2 linked regions of the Halioglobus japonicus genome follow. The protein of the gene in region 1 binds, or shares a complex with, the protein of each later gene. Links are inferred from orthologs where the notes say so. Each region holds a gene or a part of one and is shown in the gene's direction. Other genes may lie near its edges.

Region 1 (3,239 bases):
CTCTTTTGAATAGCCCTTGTTCGGGTCTTTGATCTCTGCGTCGAGCAGTTCCAGGTGCGGCAATTCGCCGGTGGCGGGCGCATCAAACAGGGGTTGCTGCTTTTCCTTCTCAAGTCGTTCGGACTTTTCGGCCTTGGGCTTGAGCGGCTTGATCTTGGGCGGTTTGCGCTTTTTCTCTTTTTCGACGTGCTCTTCAATGACGACCTTGCGCGCTTCCACGGCCTTGTCCCGCTCGCGCTTGTCGCGAATCCCGTCGTAGGTTTTCGTGACCCACGCGCGGCTTTTCTCAAAACCGGTAATCGCCCAGGAGCCGAGCTTGTCCATCAGCTTGAGCCAGCTGAGGTCGGTGAATATGGTCATGCCGAATAACAGCACTGCCAGCAGAATCAGCCGGCTGCCAACCGCACTGAACGCGACCGTAAAGGATCCGCCAATGGCCTGCCCGAGAATACCGCCGGCGCCCTGCGGCAAGGACGACTGCCCGGTATCGTTCATGGCTGCCAGGGCTGTGCCCGCAATCATAACCAATACCAGCCCCAGGGTGCGAATGCCGAACGTGAGCCAGTCGAAACCATGGGGATTATTGCGCTCCAGCAGCAGGATTAGCGCGCGATAGGCCAGCAGAATGGGAAACAGGTAAGCCGCATAGCCAACCAGGGAGAAAAACACGTCTGCCAGCCACGCGCCAGTGGGGCCGCCCAGATTGGAAATAGCGCTGCCGTTGCCACTGGCTGACCAGCCGGGATCAGTGCCGCTGTAAGTTGCGAGTGCCAGCAACAGATAGAGGCACACGGCGCTCACGCCAATAAAGGCCCCTTCGCGCAGTCTTGGCCCCATAAAGGTCTCGCTGTCGGTGGATTCTGCCACGTAGTTATTGTCCCTGGTCCCTGTGCCCACGCTTTTCTATGAAGCGTTGCTATAAATGCTATAGCGACAACTAATTGTCGCTCAATTATTTATTTAATTCAAAGGCTTATGTTTGTCTTTTAGAATTCTCCGAGCCTTTGCCCGACGCCTGCCTTTAAATTACCATAGTCCGCCCCCATTTCGGAAACCAACACAACCTCAATCCAGGACCAGCAGTAATGAGCGAAGCCAGACATATTCCCCTGATCATCCTTGGCAGTGGCCCCGCCGGCTATACCGCCGCAGTCTACGCCGCCCGCGCAAACCTCAATCCCGTCGTGATTACCGGTATGCAGCAAGGTGGCCAGCTGACCACCACCACCGAGGTAGAGAACTGGCCCGGCGGCCACGCGCACCTGCAGGGACCCGAACTGATGCAGAACATGCAGGAGCATGTTGAGCGCTTTGACACGGAAATCGTGTTCGACCATATCGACGAGGTCGATCTGGAAGCGCGCCCCATGGTGCTCAAGGGCACCTCCAGCTACACCTGTGACGCGATGATCATCGCCACCGGCGCCTCCGCCCAGTATCTGGGCCTGCCCAGCGAAGAAGCCTTTATGGGTAAAGGCGTATCCGCCTGTGCCACCTGTGACGGTTTCTTTTACCGCAGCAAAAACGTTGCAGTGATTGGCGGTGGCAACACCGCTGTAGAGGAAGCGCTGTACCTTGCCAATATCGCCGAGCACGTCACCCTGGTTCACCGCCGCGACGCCCTGCGCTCCGAGAAAGTGCTGCAGGACCGCCTGTTCGCCAAGGAGAAAGAAGGCAAGGTCACCATCATGTGGGACCATACCCTCGATGAAGTCCTCGGTGACGATTCCGGCGTAACCGGCATGCGCATCAAGTCAGTGAAAGACGACAGCACCCAGGACATCGACCTGGCGGGCGTGTTCATAGCCATTGGCCACAAGCCCAACACGGATATGTTCGTCAACCAACTTGACATGAAAGACGGTTACATCGTCATCAAGAGCGGTCTGGATGGCAACGCCACCAGCACCAGCGTGCCGGGTGTCTTTGCCGCAGGCGACGTCGGCGATCACGTTTATCGCCAGGCCGTCACCTCTGCGGGCTTCGGCTGCATGGCGGCGCTGGATGCCGAGAAGTATCTCGACAACCTCTAACAGCCTGTGTTTCGTCAAAAAGGCCGCCTCTGCGGCCCTTTTTTGTGACTTCGTGCCCCGCAAAGTCACGGGCGCGTATAATGCGTGTATGCGCGCTATCAGCCAACTTGCCGACAACGAGCCCTTCCCGCCCACGGGCGAGGCCCTGGATTACCCCAACGGTCTGCTCGCAGTGGGCGGTGATCTGTCGCCCAGGCGGCTGCTGGAAGCCTACCGGCACGGTATATTCCCATGGTACGAAGAACCCCAGCCGGTGCTGTGGTGGACGCCAGATCCCCGCTCTGTATTGCTGCCCGGGCAACTGCACATCTCGCGCTCGCTGCGCAAAACCCTACGTCGCAATCGGTTCCGGCTGTCGGTCGACCTGCACTTTGAATCAGTGATGCGCCACTGTGCGCAGCTGCGCGGCGACGGCCTGGGCACCTGGATAGGCGACAATATGCTGGCGGCCTACTGCGACCTGCACCACATCGGCCACGCCCACTCTGTCGAGGTATATAACCCCGCCGGTGAACTGGTGGGGGCCTCTATGGTATTGCCATCGGCAGGGCGTATTTTGGCGAGTCCATGTTCAGTCTGGAGGCGGATGCTTCCAAAGTTGCCCTGGTGGGGTTGGTCAACATTCTGACACGGGGCGGCTTTGAATTGATTGACTGCCAGGTAGAGAGCGAACACCTGAACAGTCTCGGGGCATTCAATATGCCCAGACTAGACTTCGAACAGCGGCTTAGGGACACTATAGATGTCGCGCATGATCCGGAGATCTGGCGCCTACCGGCAACTTGTGGAGAATTGTTGTGACGTCTTCCCTGCGGGACCTGAAGGTCTACACGACCTACCCCCATAGCTGTAGCTACCTGGAGGAACAGGAGGCTACGACGTTGTTCGTAGACCCGCGCCAGGAGATTGATCAAGGTCTTTACAGCAACCTGTCGGTACTGGGGTTCAGGCGCAGCGGCAACCACCTGTACCGCCCTCACTGCTCCAGCTGCGATGCCTGTATTCCCGCGCGCATTCCCGTGAAACGTTTCAAGCCCAACCGGAACCAGAAGCGGGCCCTGAAACGCAATACCGACCTGGAAGTGGAAGTCACCAGCGATATCCGCGATCACTCAGCCTTCGGGCTTTACCAGCGCTACATCGAACAGCGTCACGCCGACGGCGATATGTATCCGCCCGATCGCGAACAGTATCAGTCATTTCTCG
Region 2 (3,168 bases), 1.2 Mb from region 1 along the record:
GCCTCGCCCTGAACACAGTCGACACCAAGACCGGTGAAACGCTCTACCGAGTCGTGTGGTTCGATAGTCGCTATCACCGAGCGCACTCGGCTCATGACGTCTGCAAAGCGCACCTGAACGTCCATCGGCACCAGACCAAACTCGCTGGCGCGCTGGGCGTAATGGGCCATGCGCGCCGAGCGAATCAGCGCTTTGCTGGGCACGCACCCGGTGTTCAGACAATCGCCCCCATGCGGTCGCGCTCGACCAGGGTCACCTTCGCCCGCACAGTAGCAGCAATCAGGGCCGAGACGAGCCCCGCGGACCCGGCGCCAATCACCACCATATTGGTATCGAACGACTTCGGTTTATCCCACTTGGCAAGCGCCCGGCGATTCTGCAGTGCATTGAGCGTCCGCCGCGCGAGCAGTGGGAACACGCCCAACAGGGCAAAGGAAATCAGCAGCGGCGCAGACACAATGCCGGCCAGCGAATCCAGTTGCCCCAACTGGGTTCCCGCGTTCACGTAGACCGCCGTGGCCGGCAACATGCCCAGCTGCGATACCCAGTAATAACGCCAGGTGCCAATGGGTAGTAAGCCCATGGCAAGATTGATCACGAAAAACGGAAACAGCGGCACCAGGCGCAGGCCAAACAGGTAGAAGGCACCGTCTTTGGCAAACCCCTCATTCACCGGCCGTAACTGCTGCCCAAAGCGCTGCTGCACCCAGTCGCGCAGTAGCGTACGGGAGATCAGGAAGGCAATGGTGGCACCGATGCTGCTGCCAAAAGACACCAGCACCAAGGCGTACCAGAAGCCGAACAGCGCGCCGCCCGCCAGGGTCATGACCGCAGCCCCGGGTATCGACAAGCCCGTCACGGCCACATAGAGGCCGAAGTATAGGGCGCCCGCGAGGAGCGGATTGGCCGCGTACCAGCTCCGCAGTTCACCCATTTTGCCCTGCACCCAGGACAGCTGCAGGTACTGCCCCAGATCCAGGCCGAACCAGGCTATGAATGCCGCGACAATAATGCCCAGCAACAGTTGTTTTTTATTCAAGACGCCCCCATAAAGATCGCAAGAGTATAGCCAGCTGTGTTTATAACATAGGGCAATTAGAGCATTACGAAAAACTCTGGATGCGCTGCTTGTGCCGCTACGGGTGGCTGGCTATGATGACCGACGTCAAAACTACGCGGGGCCAGGCCTCGCAGATCAACCGGAGAACACAATGTCAGACCAGATCGTACACGTTACCGACGCATCATTTGATGCCGAAGTCCTCAATTCCGATATCCCCGTGCTGGTGGATTTCTGGGCCGAATGGTGCGGTCCCTGCAAAATGATTGCGCCCGTGCTGGACGAAATCGCGGCCGAGTACGAAGGCAAGCTGAAGATTGCCAAAGTGGACGTGGACGCCAACCCGGAAATTCCGCCCAAGTTCGGCATCCGCGGCATCCCCACGCTGATCGTCTTCAAAGGCGGTAACGCTGAAGCCACCAAAGTGGGTGCCCTGTCCAAGTCACAGCTCACCGAGTTCATCCAGGAAGTGGTATAGCCCGGGATGACCTCTCGCACGGCGCCTTCATCCAGACCCGCGCGCCGTGCGATCAATCCCCAGGCCATAGCGCGCGACGCGCTGCACCCCGGCCTCGCTGAGCAGATGCTCAGCAGCAAAGACATCATCGCCCACTTTGCCAGCGACCAGCACCCCTACGCTGACCGACTCCGCAAGAAGGCCTACGAATCGCATCTCCAGTTGCTGCAGATCGAATTGCTCAAGGCGCAGCGCTGGGCCATCGCCACAGAGCAGAAAATCGTTATCCTGTTTGAGGGCCGCGATGCCGCCGGCAAAGGTGGCACCATCAAGCGCTTTGTCGAGCATCTCAATCCGCGTCACACCCACGTGGTCGCCCTGAACAAGCCCACCCCCGAGGAACAGGGCCAGTGGTATTTCCAGCGCTACATCCGCCACTTTCCCAGCAACGGTCATATCGCGCTGTTTGATCGCAGCTGGTACAACCGCGCCGGGGTCGAGCGGGTAATGGATTTTTGCACTCAGGAGCAGTATCAGGAATTTATGCTGCAGGCGCCTGCACTGGAACTCATGATGGTTCGCAGCGACATCCACCTGTTCAAGTTCTGGCTGACCGTTGGCCAGGAAGAGCAGCAAGCGCGGTTCAATAAACGTCGCCAGGATCCGCTGAAGCAGTGGAAGCTGTCTCCTATCGACGAGGCGGCCCAAAGCCGCTGGGATGACTATACCCAGGCAAAAGAAGATATGTTTTTTTATACCGATACGGCCCACGCGCCCTGGACGATTGTGAAATCCTCAGACAAAAAACGCGCCCGCATCGCCTGCCTGCAACACTTTCTGAGCTCACTGGAATACCCGGAAAAGCGTGACGATTTGCTCCATATGGACCCGCTTATCGTCGGTCAGAGCGAATACGCCATCGGCTAAAAAACGATCTAAAATAGCTATAGACGCCCTTACCGACCCGTGCTACATTTTGGTCTGTCGCACACTTCTGTGCAGCAATAAAAACTCTGCTACTCAACTTTTTAGCTTCACCCGGCCGGCAGCAGCCGCGCGCATGTATCTAATTCTTTTTCCTTTCACGCCTCTATTGCATCGCATTTATGAATCTTACTGATCTGAAGAACAAACCCACCCAGGAACTCATCGATATTGCCAAGGAGATGGGCATTGAAAACATGGCCCGCTCACGGAAGCAGGACATCATCTTTGCCATTCTCAAGCGACACGCCAAAAGCGGTGAAGATATCTACGGTGACGGTGTATTGGAAATTCTCCAGGACGGCTTCGGCTTCCTGCGCAGCGCTGACAGCTCTTACCTGGCTGGCCCCGACGACATTTATGTCTCGCCGAGCCAGATCCGCCGCTTCAACTTGCGCACCGGCGACACCATTTCCGGCAAGATTCGCCCGCCGAAAGATTCCGAGCGCTACTTCGCATTGCTCAAGGTTGGCGAGGTTAACTTCAGTAAACCTGAACAATCCAAGAACAAGATCCTGTTCGAAAACCTGACGCCGCTGTTCCCGGATGAGCGCCTGACTCTTGAAAAGGGCAACGGCAGCTCCGAGGACCTCACCGGCCGCATCATCGACCTGGTGGCCCCGATTGGTAAAGGCCAGCGTGGCCTGTTAGTAGCACCGCCCAAGGC

What was found.
Region 2: the proteins of trxB (region 1) and trxA are in contact, whole or in part, in a crystal structure (PDB 1F6M), measured with the Escherichia coli proteins. The link is inferred for Halioglobus japonicus from one-to-one orthologs.

What each region holds. Positions count from the first base shown.
Region 1 is NZ_CP019450.1:2,587,510-2,590,748, reverse strand. Bases 145-3,059 are described here. They hold trxB (thioredoxin-disulfide reductase), read left to right. Parts: upstream 145-1,085; coding sequence 1,086-2,033; downstream 2,034-3,059. Other genes in these bases: BST95_RS12275 (arginyltransferase), read left to right, coding at 2,831-3,059; BST95_RS12290 (DNA translocase FtsK), read right to left, coding at 145-837. In the rest of the region: more of BST95_RS12290, read right to left, coding at 1-144; more of BST95_RS12275, read left to right, coding at 3,060-3,239.
Region 2 is NZ_CP019450.1:1,353,528-1,356,695, reverse strand. What follows is about bases 31-2,874. They hold trxA (thioredoxin TrxA), read left to right. Parts: upstream 31-1,211; coding sequence 1,212-1,538; downstream 1,539-2,874. Other genes in these bases: rho (transcription termination factor Rho), read left to right, coding at 2,624-2,874; ppk2 (polyphosphate kinase 2), read left to right, coding at 1,545-2,444; BST95_RS20370 (TVP38/TMEM64 family protein), read right to left, coding at 215-1,039; BST95_RS20375 (dihydrolipoyl dehydrogenase family protein), read right to left, coding at 31-203. In the rest of the region: more of BST95_RS20375, read right to left, coding at 1-30; more of rho, read left to right, coding at 2,875-3,168. UniProt on the Escherichia coli protein: Participates in various redox reactions through the reversible oxidation of its active center dithiol to a disulfide and catalyzes dithiol-disulfide exchange reactions.